Regions from separate parts of the Pseudoalteromonas sp. R3 genome, predicted to be linked through region 1. Evidence: predicted binding sites of a transcription regulator. Region 1 holds the regulator's gene; each other region holds the start of a gene.
What was found. Region 1 encodes sigma-54, which starts transcription at its own class of promoters, with help from an activator protein. Its sites were predicted from a motif close to GTTGGCACGNNNNTNGNNT; they were not measured.
Positions count from the first base shown of each region.

Region 1 (4,105 bases):
CTGATGGCCATTTTGGAAACCCGTAAGGAGCTCAATAAAGAGCAGCGGGAAGTCATCCTCAACGAGTTATTAGATGAATTTAATATCCAGCATATTCGGGATAGCCAGGGCATGGCCTTGTCGGGTGGTGAACGTCGCCGGGTAGAAATTGCACGTGCCCTTGCGGCAGATCCAAAATTTATCTTATTGGATGAGCCTTTCGCTGGCGTTGATCCCATTTCGGTGTTAGATATAAAGAAAATTATAGAACACTTAAAAAACCGCGGCATAGGCGTGCTGATCACCGACCACAATGTACGTGAAACGCTGGACGTCTGTGAGAAAGCTTATATAGTGTCACATGGTGAACTGATAGCAGCAGGCACCCCGGAGCATGTTCTGGCCGATCAAACCGTGCGGGATGTCTACCTAGGTGAGCAATTCAGGCTATAGTTATAAGATTAGAAGTAAATAACAAAAAGGATTGTTAGAGATACATGAGGCAATCGCTACAGCTGCGCATGGGGCAGCAACTGACAATGACACCACAGCTGCAACAGGCTATTCGTCTGTTACAGTTGAGTACGCTAGATCTCCAACAAGAAATCCAAGAAGCGCTTGATAGCAATCCTTTGTTGGAAGTGGAAGAAGGTGAGTCTGAATCACACGATAATGAAACACAGTCCAAATCGGATACTGAGTTAGAACAACATGCGACCAATGATAATGACAGCTTTGAGGACTCGGCTGTCAGTGACTACGAACAAGACAGCGATGCTGCATTAAACAAAGACACTGTGAGTGACGATCTGGCAATGGACGTCACCTGGGATGAGTACATCAGTGCCGCCCCGGCAAGCAGCTCAGGCCCTATGCCTGAAGATGAAACCATCTATCAGGGTAAAACCACAGAGACGCTGCAAGAATACATGATGTGGCAACTAGAGCTCACCCCCTTTAGTCCAACTGACAGGGCCATCGCCCTGGCAATAGTCGAAGCCGTTGACGATGCAGGTCTGCTGACTATCAGCTGCGAAGACATTGTTGAGAGCATGAATCAGGATAATGATGAAGAACTGATAGAATTGGATGAAGTCGAAGCAGTACTAAAACGTGTTCAATTATTTGATCCCGTCGGTATTGCTGCGCGCAGCTTGCAAGAGTGTCTGTGTATCCAGCTCAATCAGTTTGACTCTGCCACTCCCTGGCTCTCTCAAACCAAAGAAATTCTGACAGAACATATCGATCTACTCGCAAGTCGTGACTACCGAACTTTGATGAAAAAGACTAAGCTCAAAGAAGCTGAGCTTAAAGAAGTCATGACCCTGATCCACAGTCTTAATCCAAAACCTGCCGCCAGCATAGTGCAAGAAGAGGCCGACTATGTAATCCCGGATGTTTCGGTCAAAAAGGTGAAAGGTCGCTGGGTTGTTGAACTAAACCCGGACTCTATGCCGAAGATCAGAGTAAACGATCACTACGCTGCAATGTCCCGTTCAGTAAAGTCGAGCACTGACAGCCAGTTTATCCGCTCGCACTTGCAAGAGGCAAAATGGTTTATTAAAAGTCTCGAAAGCCGCAATGAAACTTTATTGAAAGTTACCAATTGCATTGTGCAACAACAACAGGCATTCTTTGAACATGGCCCCGAGGCAATGAAGCCGATGGTACTCAATGATGTGGCCGAAATGGTCGACATGCATGAGTCCACGATTTCACGTGTAACAACGCAAAAGTATATGCACACGCCACGCGGTATTTATGAGTTGAAGTATTTCTTCTCAAGCCATGTCAGCACTGAAAACGGAGGAGAATGCTCTTCGACAGCAATCAGAGCATTGATCAAAAAGCTAATTGCCGCAGAAAACACAGCTAAGCCATTAAGTGACAGCAAAATTGCGGATGTATTGGCAGATCAAGGGATCAAAGTGGCTAGACGTACAATTGCCAAATACCGAGAGTCTTTGGCTATCCCACCGTCGAATCAGCGTAAAAGCTTGATTTAGACGTAACTACAGAAGGAAAATGCTTATGCAACTAAATTTAACTGGTCGACATGTAGAAATCACCGATTCGTTAAGAGACTATGTAACAAACAAGTTTGCGAAGCTAGAAAGGCACTTTGATCACATCAATAACGTGCATGTAATCCTAGATGTCGAAAAGCTCATTCAAAAAGCAGAAGCCACATTACATGTGAACGGGGGGGAGATCTTCGCCTCAACCGAGCACCGGGATATGTATGCCGCAATAGACGGACTTATCGATAAGCTTGATCGCCAAGTGATTAAGCACAAAGAGAAGCTAACTCGACACTAATCATGAAACTAAGCTCATTGATTTCACAGGACTGCAGCAAAGCTGCGGTCCTTTTTAATAGCAAAAAACGCATCTTAGAATACATCAGCGAGTTGGCTCACAGCCAGCTGCCTGATAGCAATGCCCATGACATCCTGGATGCCCTACTCAGTAGAGAAAAACTTGGCAGCACAGGAATAGGCAAAGGGATTGCATTACCCCACGGTCGCCTTTCAGGGATCGATAAAGTAGTCGCTATGCTCCTCGTGAATCAACAAGGCATTGCCTTTGATGCCATCGACAATCAACCCGTCGACATTTTTGTGGCACTCATCGTACCGGAAGGAGAAAATCAACAACATTTGCAGACCTTGGCAACAATCGCTGATAAACTTAAAAACAAGGTGTTTTGTAAACGTATCAGGCAAGCTCACGATGATCAGGAGTTATTCTCGATAATTGAAGAGTTTGACAACTAACGGAGAGTGTTTGTGCAGCTAATTATTGTCAGTGGTCGTTCTGGCTCGGGAAAGTCGGTCGCCCTTCGCGTACTGGAGGACTTGGGTTACTACTGCGCCGATAATATCCCTGTCAACCTGCTGCCCGCTTTAGTGCGCAGTGTGTCAGACAGCTATGATAAAATTGCCGTAAGCGTGGACGTACGTAACCTGCCAAAAGATCAGCAAGAACTCGACGACATTTTGGAATATTTACCCGGATTTGCGGAACCTAATATTTTTTATCTGGACAGTGAAGACCAAATCCTGATCCGTCGCTTTTCTGAAACACGTCGCCTACACCCGCTATCACTGGCGGATCTGTCACTGGACAAAGCAATAAAAAAAGAAAAAGAGCTGCTTGACCCGCTTATCCGTCGCGCCAACATTACCATTGATACCACAGATATGAGCATTCACCAGTTGGCAGAGCGGATCCGGGAAAAAATCCTGGGTAAAAAAGACAAACAATTAATTATCACCTTTGAATCTTTTGGCTTTAAACATGGTATTCCAAAAGAAGCTGATTACGTATTTGATGCTCGTTTTCTACCTAACCCTCACTGGGAACCTGAACTTAAGCCTTTGACTGGACTAGACAAACCCGTTATTGATTATTTGGCCAGTCACAGTCTGGTGCAAAAGTTTACCTGGCAAATACAAACCTTTGTGCAAACCTGGTTACCGCATCTGGAGCGCAATAACCGCAGCTACCTGACCATTTCAATTGGCTGTACTGGTGGTCAACACCGCTCTGTTTATCTGGCTCAAACGTTAGGTGAGCGCTTTGCACGAACACATAGCAATGTAAAGATCCATCATCGCGAACAAGAAAAATGACACAACGCTTTGAAGATACCTTTTTAATCCAAAACAAACTTGGCCTGCACGCCCGTGCAGCCAGTGTTTTGGCAGAGCTTTCTGCTCAATTCGACGCCAATATCATGCTCTTTCAGGGAGAAAAAGAGGCTGAAGGAGACAGCGTATTAGCGCTGCTATTGCTAGAAAGTAGTCAGGGTAAAGAAATCAAGGTCGTGTGTGAAGGGCCAGATGCCGAACAAGCTTTGAGAGCAATTGGAAACCTGATCGACGATAAATTTAACGAGTCCGAATAACCCTCTCCCCCAGCTTACTACAGGCACCACCTGTGACTTAGCAACCATCAGCACCACTTTATACTGCTTTTTTAGTTATACTAATTGATATTAAAACAGCTATAATTATCATAAGCCTATAATCAATGCGCTTTACATTCATGACAAGCTTAATTGTCGACTATCCAATCTGGGACGCCTATGCCTGAAGTTTTTGAACAAGACTACACACTGGAG
Region 1 covers NZ_CP034835.1:432,397-436,501, reverse strand. Annotated here, with positions in the region: gene lptB (LPS export ABC transporter ATP-binding protein) at 1-432, shown strand, start outside; gene ELR70_RS06855 (RNA polymerase factor sigma-54) at 477-1,985, shown strand; gene hpf (ribosome hibernation promoting factor) at 2,011-2,298, shown strand; gene ELR70_RS06845 (PTS sugar transporter subunit IIA) at 2,301-2,756, shown strand; gene rapZ (RNase adapter RapZ) at 2,769-3,614, shown strand; gene ELR70_RS06835 (HPr family phosphocarrier protein) at 3,611-3,889, shown strand; gene mgtE (magnesium transporter) at 4,070-4,105, shown strand, end outside.

Region 2 (4,105 bases), on a different replicon from region 1:
TGTCTATGTACAGGGTAATGAGCGAATGAGAGCACTTCTTAGCCAACTCTCATTTGAGTTCAAAGGGCGCTGGAGCGACAATGCCTACCTGATGGAGTGGCACCGGGAATCTGTGCAACCAGAAGTGTTTCTGAGTAGTGTTTGGCGTGAAAATTTTGAACATCTGGGTGATCTGCAATTGCACGAAAAGCAAAAGTCATTGGTGGCTCCCAACGACTGGACGCTCCTGGAAGCAGCCTATAACCCGGAATATGAAGTACGTGCAATCAATTATCGGGGTGAACAGGTCGGCCTCATTATGTGGGTGTTTGAAAAGCCACACAGGGTCTCAATCTGGCGATTAATGGTGGACAAAACATATCAGCAGCAGGGCATAGGCCGACAAGCCCTTAGTGCAGCACTGGAGGAGATCCGTAGCCACCCGGAAATCACTGAAATCGCAATCTGTTACGTACCAGATAACCCGGTTGCCAAGGACTTTTATGCCAGTTTTGGTTTCATTGAAACCGGCTTTGATGAGGAGGAAGAGGAAATGCTGGCTGAGATCCGTATCAGTCGAATTGACCAGGGTACGCACTGTAAAGGGCTTAACAAAAAGGAATAATTTGCTGTGGTTTGGCATACCTAATACCCGCGTGTTCAAACGCACGTACGTCGTCCTCCCCGTGATAGTGATAGGCCCACAGTCTGGCCAGTATGACTGGCGGATATTCTCTTAGTAGTTCATCCAGACCAGCATGACTGGGGTTGCCCGACGCTGCACAATCGTGAAAAATGACCTCTCCCTGACCTACGTGGTGTATTAATAGTTCAGGGATGGGGCGGGTATCACCGCTGTAGAAAAACCGTCCGGGCAAATGCAGGGAAAAAGCGCTGCCAGGGGCCTGATGACGCACCGGATAACAATTTAGCCGAACCTGCTGATGAAAAAAGTACTCACCAACCGGGTGTAACTCAAAAGTGTGCCAGACATCTTCACGTTGCTCTGCCAACCCAGTATAAGCCAGCATGGCACACAATGACTGGATAAGTTGCACAGGCACATACAAGCGGACTTTTTGCTCACGCAATGCCGCTTTGAAGTAGAGCTGTTCCAGCCCGCCAATATGATCGTAATGCAGGTGAGTAATAAATACCGCCTGAGGCAGAGACTGACCGCCAAAAGCCCGCTTAAATCGCAACAGGGTATCGTGGCCACAGTCGATAAGTAACCAGGGTGAGTCGTTACTGCAGATAACACATGCTGAATTCCCAAGCTCCGCAGCACTGGCCGCCCCAACCCCGAGAAACATAGCGCAATCCGGAATTCTTGCCAGCGCCTGCGTATCACTCGTATTGTCCTGTGTCGGCCGGGTTACTATCGAATGTAACATCTGTCTGCTCGTCAATGAAAGCCACTCGGTACAAGTCCAATGCTAGATGCAATAATTGACAATTCAGTGACACACTCAAACCTACACACATAATTAGTTACACTAATATTTGGTCAAATTCACCAAAGTCAGTCACACTGCATCCATTATCGAGGCCGCAAAACCCCATATCACTATGATATTATTAGATTTATATTTTTGGCACTCGTTTTGCTAAACCTGTACATATCGAAAAAGAACAAAATGGAAACTCACCATGATAAAAAAACTCTCTCCTTTATTCGCAGCATTAGCACTTAGTGGTTGTGTAATCCATATTGATGGCCACAGTAAAACAGTGGCCGATGTAGAACTGCAACAAAGCCTGACACTGGATGCAGCAAACCTCTCCAGCCTGGTCGCAGATACCAGTGCGGGTTCACTGGACATCGTTGGTGACGATAACCTCACACACATCGAAGTCGAGGCCAAGATACTGACCGACAAAGAGCATAGCTATCAGCTCAGTCTTGAACAGGACGGCAATAACGCCCGACTCGTCGCAAAACAAAACACCCGGGTTGGTATTGTCTGGTACAGCGGCAATAGCCCCAGAATCGATCTCACAGTGCGTGTGCCTAAACATCTGGCATTAGATATTGACGATAGTTCTGGCGACATTGCCATTACAGGAATGACAGGCGATATTGAACTGGAAGACGGTTCCGGGGACATCAGTATTAATGGCGCGGCCAATGTCAAAATTGATGATGGCTCAGGACAAATGCTTATCCGTGGTGTCAGCGGTATGCTGGATATCGAGGATGGCTCTGGCGATATCAGTATTCAGGGCGGCAGTCAGCTTAAACTCGACGATGCCTCTGGGCAAGTTTATATCACAGACATTCGTGGCGATATGGACATCGAAGATGGCTCCGGCGACCTGCAAATCATTGGTGGGCGCTCACTCAATCTGGACGATGAATCAGGTAACATCAGCCTGACTGACTTGAGCGGCGATCTGATCATTGTCGATGGTTCTGGCAATCTTGAGATCCGTGGTGGTAGCTCGCTGGACTTACGCGATGACTCTGGTTTCATCAAAGTTCAGGACGTGCAGGGCAATGTCAACGTAAACGATGGCAGTGGTAACCTGGTACTACAAAACATCAAAGGCCACGTCACCATTGATGATGATTCCGGCGACATCGAAGTAATTGAAGCTGGCGGCCTCACCATCACAGGTGATACTTCGGGTGGCCAGCGCATCGAAAAAGTGCGCGGTGAGGTCAACATTCGGGACTAGCTCGATGTAATTCCATCTCCACGAATAAAAAGAACGACACCTTTTGCAAGTAAAGCGTCACCTTTTGCCAGTGAACTTCTTGATGCCAGCTTCTACAATGGCATCATCAACTCAGGCAATAAGGTGACATCATGACATACACAAACACAGCACTCATTACAGGCGCATCTTCAGGTATTGGTTTAGAGCTGGCTCGCTTGCATGCTCAGCGAGGGGGAGATCTGATCCTCGTTGCCCGCTCAGAAGGTAAACTCAATACGCTGAAAAACGAGCTGGAGCAAGCCTATGGTGTCAAGGCCAGTGTCATTACAGCCGACCTGACGGATCCTGGCTCAGCACAACAGATCTACACAGCAACCAAGCAACAGGGTATTGAAGTCGATGTTTTGATCAACAATGCCGGCTTCGGCGGCCATGGTTTTTTTCATGAACGTGAACTGCAAGCGGACCTCGAAATGATCCAGGTTAACATTAGTAGCCTGGTAGCACTGACTCACTTGTTTGTTCAGGATATGACAGCGCGAAAAAGTGGCAAAATCCTTAACGTCTCTTCCACAGCATCGTTTATCCCGGGCCCACTACAAGCCACTTATTATGCAACCAAAGCCTTTGTTACTTCGTTTTCTCAAGCTCTGGCAGAAGAGCTGAAAGAGCAGGGGATCAGTGTCACGGCCCTATGTCCGGGTGCCGTAGCCACGGAGTTTGCCAAAACAGGCAACCTTGAAGACCTGGCTGTGTTCAAGCAAGGTAAAAGCGCCTCATCTGTCGCCAAATGTGGCTATCAGGCTATGCAAAGAGGTAAACTATTGTCGTTTAATGAGCCTATGCTAAACTTCTTACTAAACTGGATAGTGCCTCTGTTACCTCGCGCTTTGGTATTGTCTATGTCTCGCCGTACAATGGAAAAGTAATGAAGCGCACCTCCAAATTTACCCTGTCGCCCCATTGCCTGATTTTATTTAAAGACCTTGGTCTGGATCAGGCACAACTGTTAAAACAGGCAAAATTACCAGCTGACCTGTGGCAAAGCTTGCCTGCTTCATTGAATGCCGCGCAGTATTTTGACCTGTGGCATGCCATGGAAGAGCAAATAGGTGAAACACTGCCACTTAAACTGGCACAGCATCTCAACGTTGAGGCGTTCGATCCGGCTATTTTCGCTTGCCTTTGTAGCGCCAATCTGAGCGCAGCAATGCGTCGTCTCAGCAGTTACAAACCTCTGATAGGACCGCTGACCCTGGATGTCCGAGAAGACAATCAGGGTTTATTACTCAGTCTTGATTGTTACGGCTATGACAAGCCTTTACCTAAGTCGGTTGAACTATGTGAACTGGCATTTTTCACCCAGCTCGCTCGCCTTGCAACTCGTACTCAGATAGTACCCGCAGCATTGTACGTCACACAACTTCCCGACAACGCCGCAGAGTTTAATGATTATTTTGGTACC
Region 2 covers NZ_CP034834.1:700,528-704,632, reverse strand. Annotated here, with positions in the region: gene ELR70_RS25825 (GNAT family N-acetyltransferase) at 1-604, shown strand, start outside; gene ELR70_RS02580 (MBL fold metallo-hydrolase) at 588-1,373, opposite strand; gene ELR70_RS02575 (DUF4097 family beta strand repeat-containing protein) at 1,630-2,658, shown strand; gene ELR70_RS02570 (SDR family oxidoreductase) at 2,790-3,569, shown strand; gene ELR70_RS02565 (AraC family transcriptional regulator) at 3,569-4,105, shown strand, end outside.
Region 2: ELR70_RS02575 (DUF4097 family beta strand repeat-containing protein) is a predicted target of sigma-54. The motif match lies at 1,571-1,589, and genes of this name have one in related genera.

Region 3 (4,105 bases), 800 kb from region 1:
CCAGCAGGCTGTCTATATCATCAGAGTCAAGTTCCGATTCTTCAGGGAGGGCAGTGTTGTCACCAGTATCTTGGGCCTGATCGAGCAAGCTGTCGATATCGTCAACGTCAAAATCGTCTTCTGCGATGTCAGGCTCGTCATCAAGTGCACCATCGAGTAAGTCATCAATGTCATCAGCACTTAGAATACCGTCGTCTGTCGCTGCTCCATCAGCCGCTGGGGACTTTGGGGGCGACTCACCAACTTCATCTATTAAGCTATCAATGTCGTCAAGATCAAAGTCTTCATCTGCGGGGGCTTCAGTCTCCACAGGTTCAACTTCTTCGAGACTTTCTTCGGCCAATTCTTCGCTAAGTGCGGCAAGTGCGTCATCACTTACATCCAGAGTATCGTCATCTGCTCCTTCGCTGACTTCGTTGAACAGATCATCAATATCATCGGCGCTCAGTATGTCGTTATCGCCCGACGCTGCATCAGCGTCGACATCCAGAGTAATTTCATCACCCAGGCTGTCATCTGCTTCGTCGAAGTTTTGTTGCAGGAACTCATCAAGATCGTCCGCACCTGACTGCTGGGCATTAACATCCGATTCATCATCAAACACGATGTCATCGTTCAGTAAACTGTCCAGTTCATCCTGTTCAAGCGTGTCATTGCCTTCTTCAAATGCGTCATCGTCCAGGCTATCAAAGACGATTTCATCATCCGGTAAAATATCGTCATCGAGCTGCACGCCTTCGTTTAGGGCATCTTCACCACTGTCATGTGGCATATCCAGATCGAGCGGGTCGGCTGCTGCCGCTGTTGCCGTTGCTGCCGCAGCAGCGGCTGGTGCTGGTGACTGTGGTAAAAATTCATCGTCTTCCTCCGCTTGTTTTGCCTTGCCTTTGCGCATACGCATCACAACCGCACCAATGATCAGTAAGGCAGGAATGGTCGCCAGTAAGGCAACAACCAGAGGGTTGGAAAACAGCTTAGTAATGCTAAATTCAGCTTCTGCTTGTGCCTGCATCTGCTGCTGCGCAATCATTTCACTTTGCATATCAATCACAGCTTTAAGCTGCTGCTGAATTTCGCTATCTCTGCCCAGCTGCTCCTGAACATTCTTAAGCTCTTCAGAAATATTATTTAGTTTTTTCTCGAGTTCGTTGTTTTCCTGAAGGATCTCTTCAACACTACGTACGGAGGTTTTAAACTGAGTTTGTAAATCGAGCAGACGCGAGTCTTGCTCCATTTTGAGTGATTTTAGCTCGTTGGTTAACGCTTCACGGGCTTCTTCTACATCAACTTTACGCGCTTGCGTTACCCGCTTATCGGCAGCATCTATGGTAGCCTGGTCAAGCTTACCACTTTTTTTCAGCTCCCATAGCTCATCGTCTTGATCAGATTTTTGACGTGCTAACTGTGCATTAACGCGACGTATTTCAGCTAAAGTTGGAATTTTCAGATAAGCGCCATCGCGCATATGGTTCAGGTTGTTGTCGAGAAAAGCCTGTGGGTTTTTCTCATATAGAGCCTGCATTACCTGGTAGATAGAAACGGAGTCATTAGGCCGCACTTTGTGCGCGATGCGCCATAAGGTATCTGTTGACTTTATTGGGCCAACTGAGCGTCCCTGAAGTCCCAGATCAACCCCTTTCGGACCTTTGAGAACGGTCCCGTCCTGGGTATGAACGGGCGCTGCAATTAGGGCCATTGCTAAGATACAAATAAAGGCTAAACCGCGCATGCTGTTCCTTTGTATACTCTCTAGCGCTGCCCTGGCGGCAACGCGACTACTGAATTGTGCTTAATAGGGCTTGTGCAAGCTCTGTTCCAATTGCCAACTATAAACCAGATAACGGTGAATATCCATCGCCAAAGTATTGAAAATTAACATTCTTATCATGCTTTTTGGTGAGTTACTAATTCTTTATTTAAGCCTCTGAATACACTCAAGGATAGACGAAATACACAGACTTGGCGGATGAGAAGTGAAAAGTGGCAAATTGCTGCCGTATGGGAACAAACAGAAAAGGAATTTGAAAGGAATTTGGACCCGCCGTTGTTCACGGGCCCGGCAATCGTTACAGATAGTGCGCGATCAACTCTTCGGCAATCTGTACGCTGTTAGTTGCAGCACCTTTACGGGTGTTGTCAGACACAACCCACAGGTTCAGGCCATGTGGATGTGAAATATCCGCTCTCAGTCGACCTACATACACGGTGTCGTTACCGCTGGCGTCACTGACCGGTGTTGGATAATCCTGTTCATCTTCAACCAGTTCGATACCGGGAGCATCATTTAACAACTGCTTGATATGTTCAAGATCGTAAGGCATGCGTGTTTCTAGGTGGATTGCCTCAGCATGACCATAAAAAACAGGAACACGAACGGCCGTCGGGTTCACCATAACACTACTATCGCCCAGGATTTTTTGCGTCTCCCAGACCATTTTCATTTCTTCTTTGGTATAGCCATTGTCCTGGAAGGCATCAATTTGCGGAATGACATTAAAGGCGATTTGCTTAGTGAAGACCTCATTTTCCATAGGTCGGGCATTCATCAGATTAGCAGTTTGTTTAGCCAGCTCTTCAACCGCCTCTTTACCTGCACCAGATACAGCTTGATAGGTAGACACATTGATACGATCAATACCATAGGCATCATAGATAGGTTTCAACGCAACCATCATTTGAATGGTCGAACAATTTGGGTTGGCGATGATATTACGATTGCGAAAATCAGCCAGGCTGGCACTGTTTACCTCAGGTACAACCAAAGGCACATCATAGTCATATCTAAAGTGTGATGTGTTATCAATGACAACACAGCCCGCTTCTGCCGCTATTGGTGCATACTGTTCCGACACGCTGCCACCGGCTGAAAACAAGCCTATATGTGCCTGACTAAAATCAAACTCAGCCACATCCAACACAGTGAGCGTCTCACCATTAAACTCAATTTCTTCACCCGCACTGCGGCTGCTTGCCAGAGGATACAGGTTGCCAACCGGGAACTTTCGCTCGGCCAGAGTTTCAATAATTTGCTTACCTACCAACCCGGTTGCACCGAGCACCGCCACATCATATTTCTGCGACATATTATTCCTCATTCGAATTAACTACTTTAAAACCAAGCTGTTGTAACTGCTTACCACACTGAGGTGCATTTTGCACCGTCAAGGTATTGAACTCCCGACGCGGTGGGTAATTTTTGCGCAACATATCAAACCCCTGACTGTTGATATTATTACGCATCAGGCCATCATCCCGACGAATATCATAGACCAGATGGACCAATCTGCCGAGCTCCAGTTCGCTAAGCGTATGCTCTGCATAACAGGATGTCAGTGCCGGGATTGGCAAAAACGACTCAAGCGACTTTGTAGCCGCAATACCGAGTTGATCACACAAGGCCTGATATAACATTTGCGTTCCGCGAGCTTTCCCCTCAAGTGTGTGACCAGCAATGTGCACTGAAGCAAACAATGTATGGTCTAACAAGGGCATTAGTATATTGGGTTCATTTTCCCATACATCTAAAACCAAATCGATTGCTTGGCCGTTCTCAAGCGCTTCTAACAAAGCCTGATTATCAATCACATCTCCCCGGCTTGCATTGATCACCAGCATATCAGGCTTAAGCGTTGCTATGCGTTCAGCATTAAGCATGTGTCGGGTCTGATGAACACCGGTTTTAATCAAAGGCACATGGAAAGTAACGATATCAGCTTGTGCTAACAGTTCATCAAGTGGCATGTGCTGCGCTAAAGTCCCCGCTTCATGACGGAGCGGGTCACACAAGAGCAGCTCGATTCCACTTGCTGCTAGTTTATCGTGCAAGCATTGGCCTATATTGCCAACCCCAACAATACCTAGCTTTTTACCTTGCAGATTGTATGCCTTGCGCTGCGCATAGGCATACAAAGCACTGATCACATATTCAGCAACAGCGACAGCATTACAACCGGGGGCACTGGCAAAACCAATGTCACGCTCAGCCAGTAATGACCTGTCAATGTGGTCGACCCCAATTGTTGCGGTGCCAACAAACTTTAGCTTCGATGCCTCAGCCAAGAGTGTCTGATCAACCTGAGTGACGGAACGCGTAAGCAACACGTCA
Region 3 covers NZ_CP034835.1:1,236,987-1,241,091, reverse strand. Annotated here, with positions in the region: gene ELR70_RS10280 (FimV/HubP family polar landmark protein) at 1-1,729, opposite strand, end outside; gene ELR70_RS10275 (aspartate-semialdehyde dehydrogenase) at 2,067-3,083, opposite strand; gene ELR70_RS10270 (4-phosphoerythronate dehydrogenase) at 3,085-4,105, opposite strand, start outside.
Region 3: ELR70_RS10280 (FimV/HubP family polar landmark protein) is a predicted target of sigma-54. The motif match lies at 1,802-1,820, and genes of this name have one in related genera.

Region 4 (4,105 bases), 1.8 Mb from region 1:
CGCCATCATGCCATTTTGAGGTAAAAGACGATGAGATTATTCAACATGCTTGTTCTGGCCGTGTCACTTGTTACAAGCCAGTTTGTACATGCAGAGCGGATCAAAGATGTAACTATGGTTGAGGGCGTACGCTCAAACCAGTTAGTTGGCTATGGTCTGGTCGTGGGTTTACCGGGAACTGGCGAACAAACGCGCTTTACCGAGCAAAGCTTTAAAGGCATGCTGAATAGCTTTGGCATTACCATGCCCGCCAACCTCAAGCCTAAAATTAAAAATGTCGCAGCGGTCGCCGTGCATGCTGAGTTACCCGCGTTTGTAAAGCCTGGTCAAACAATTGACGTTACCGTGTCTTCTATAGGTAGTGCCGGGAGCCTGCGTGGCGGGACTCTGTTACAGACCTTCCTTAAAGGGGTAGATGGTAATGTCTATGCCATTGCACAGGGCAGTATGATTGTAGGTGGTTTAGGGGCAGAAGGGTTAGATGGGAGCCGTGTGGTCATTAACACGCCAACGGTAGGGCGGATCCCAAATGGCGGTACTGTTGAGCGTGCAGTCAGAAGTCCGTTTACGCAGGGCGATCACATTACGTTTAACCTTAACCGCCCGGATTTTACTACGGCGAAACGCCTGGCGGATACTATCAATGATCTGGTTGGCCCGCAAAGTGCGCAGGCTATGGATGCGGCATCTGTACGAGTTATAGCTCCGCGCGATCCATCACAGCGTGTTGCCTATCTATCGACCCTGGAGAATTTAGAGTTCACTCCAGCAGATACCTCAGCCAAAATTATCGTTAATTCACGCACCGGTACTATTGTCATTGGTAAAGAAGTGAAATTGCAACCAGCGGCCATCACCCATGGTGGACTAACCGTGACCATTGCGGAGCAGGTGAATGTGTCTCAGCCACAGCCTTTGTCTGATGGAGAAACGGCTGTTACGCGTCAAAGCATTGTCGATGTTGACCAAGATGATTCTCGTGCGTTTGTATTTGACCCCGGTTCAAGCCTGGATGACTTAGTGCGTGCAATCAATGCTGTGGGAGCAGCACCAGGTGATTTGATGGCGATACTTGAAGCGCTAAAAGAAGCTGGCGCGATACATGGTCAATTAGTCGTCATCTGATGCTTCTTTTATAATCAAACAGTTAGCCCCGTTTTACGGGGCTTTTTTATTGGCTCAATAATTGCATTGTAATTGGTTATGTATATTGATGTGATTTTGAGCAATGAATACTGATCCGACTCGCAACCAAAGTTTCTATGACTTAACCGATTTGAACTCGTTAAGACAGGACGCGCTGAAAAGTACCGGAGATGCCGATGCCTCTGAGGAAGCGTTGCGCAAAGCGGCTCAACAATTCGAATCTATTTTCACACAAATGATGTTAACCAGTATGCGTAAAGCGAATGAAGTGCTGGAAGACAAAGACAGTCCGTTTAACTCCAGCAGTGTCAAATTCTATCGTGATATGCATGATCAGCAGATGTCTATGCAGCTTTCAAGTGAAGGGAGCCTGGGTCTTGCTGATCTTATTGTGCAGCAATTGTCACCGAATCGCGACGGGTATATGCCAGGCTCGGTGCTGCGCACTGGTGCCGAGTTGCAAAGTGATCGTATCGCCAATGGTGAAGCGAGCCAAGCGAACGTAGAAAAAGAACGCAAAGCCGAGAAACAGCCAGAAGTGAAAGAGAGTGCGCCTGACGACGTGCGATTCGATGATCCTGAATCTTTCATTAGTCAGCTATGGGACTATGCCAAATCTGCGGCAGAGAAGATAGGCCTTAATCCAGCCGTCATGGTTGCACAGGCAGCGCTGGAAACAGGCTGGGGCAAGCATATTATTACGCGTCAGGACGGTGAAAGCAGCTTTAACCTTTTTAACATCAAAGCAGATAAGCGGTGGCAGGGTGACAGCGCCAGTAAAATGACACTGGAGTTTGAACAGGGCCTGCCGGTGAAAAAACAAGCTAACTTCAGAGCCTATGAGTCGCTCAAAGATAGCATCAATGATTATGTCGATTTCCTGCAGTCAAATCCCAGGTATCAGGATGCCTTGAATAAGACAGACAATCCGGAGCAATACCTGGATGCGCTGCAGCAGGCCGGATACGCAACAGATCCAGATTATGCAGAGAAAATTAAACGTGTGTTGGGCAGAGGAGAGTTTCAGTCCATGTTGTCAGCGTCAGTGCATCAGGGAGTAAATTAAGATGTCCTTTAATCTTATGAATATTGGTACGTCGGGAGTCAGAGCCAGCTCTGAGCTACTTCAGACTACCAGTAAAAATATCGCAAACCTGAATACCAAAGGCTACGTTCGCGAGCGGACAGAGCATACTACTATGATTAACAATCAGGTAGGCCGTGGTGAAACGGTACGTTTGCTCAATGAGTTTGCCCAGAAACAGCTAAATCGAGATTTATCGAGTCAGGCTTATTATGATCAGTTTGTAACGGAAGCCACTCGGGTTGATACCTTATTTGGTGAGGAATCAAATAATCTTAATCAGAGCATTAACTCCCTGTTCAATAATATGCAAGAGGCGATGAATTTACCCTCTTCAACGGTTGCGCGTTCTTTGTTTTTGACTGATGCTCAGAACCTGATCGACCAGATGGACCGGTTATCCGGTATTGTGTTTGATCAGAGCAATATCGTGAACGAGCAATTGTCCATCTATTCTGATGAGGCCAATAATCTCATTCAGAAGATCAGTGATATGAATGGTCAGGTTGCTGCGCTCAATGGTAATAACAGTGATGGTAGCGGCAGTTCATTGCTTAACCAACGTGATCAGGCCATCAGAGACTTAGCCGAGCTGGTGGATATAGAGACCTTAGACGGAGCCAACGGTGAGAAGTTGGTTTTTCTGGGGTCTGGTCAGTCTCTGGTGATGGAGAATGGCAGTTTTAGCCTTTTTTCGATGGATGGCGACCCCGATCCCAATCATAAAACACTGACACTTGACGTCAAAGATGGCTCAGCCGTCGCACTTGAAGTAGATCATACGACGCTGCGAGGTAAAATCGGCGGGCTGATGGCTTTTCGTGATGACATTCTGGTACCCGCTCAGACTCAGCTGGGCCAGATTGGCTTGTCACTGGCCGATGCTTTTAATCAGCAAAACCAATTGGGGATGGACTTAGACGGTAATCTGGGTGGCAATATATTCGAGCTGCCGACCGTCGGTGGGTATCCTTATGCCAGCAACACCAGCACGGCACAGTTAACGGCTACGGTTGAGCCAGGTAAAGGTAAAGAAGTTCCAGCGACGGATTTCAGAGTCACCTATACCGCGGCAAACACTGTCGAAATTGCAGCGGTGGACAGTAAGGGCAATGTGCAGGGAACTCCCGTAACCGCAAACGTGATTGGAGGAGTAATAGATTCAAACTCAGTTGCGGCAGGCGTTGACATGTTTGGTTTGCAAATGAACCTGACAGGGACCGCCAATGTCGGGGATAGCTTTTTAGTTAAGCTTAATTCAGGCACCGCAGGTAACCTTCAGCTGGCAACAGACCGCCCGGAAAGTCTTGCATTAGCCTCTCCTATTCGTACAGAGACCGCAGCAAATAATGTCAGTAATGCGACTATTTCAGTGGGTTCTGTCACTAACACTGACCCCGCTACCAGTAACTTTACGGCGGCACCACCGAGTCTTACCAATGGCACTATTACATTAACTAAGACGGCAAATGCCAACGAATATCAGATTGTGGATGGTAATGGTACTAATACCTTTACTATTACACCGCCAGCTGAAAACATCCTTGCACAGGCAGGCGGTGCGTATGCCAGTTATGGTTTCGATTTCAATATAGAGGGAACACCCTCAACGGGTGATACCTACACCATTGAGTTCAATACGGGCGGTTTCGATGATAATCGAAATGGCCTGGAGTTAAGTAAATTGCAAAGCGCAGAGTTGGTTCGTCAAAATGTAGTTACTACTGCAACAGCAGACAATCTGAAGACGTTCAATGAAGCTTATGCCGGCCTGGTGACAGAAATAGGGGTTGTGGCCAATCAGGCAAAAACTAATGGCGCAGCGTATGAAGCGCTGGCTGCACAATCTGAAGCCTGGTATGAGTCGATGGCTGG
Region 4 covers NZ_CP034835.1:3,164,507-3,168,611, reverse strand. Annotated here, with positions in the region: gene flgH (flagellar basal body L-ring protein FlgH) at 1-19, shown strand, start outside; gene ELR70_RS18975 (flagellar basal body P-ring protein FlgI) at 31-1,125, shown strand; gene flgJ (flagellar assembly peptidoglycan hydrolase FlgJ) at 1,229-2,212, shown strand; gene flgK (flagellar hook-associated protein FlgK) at 2,214-4,105, shown strand, end outside.
Region 4: flgJ (flagellar assembly peptidoglycan hydrolase FlgJ) is a predicted target of sigma-54. The motif match lies at 1,174-1,192, and genes of this name have one in related genera.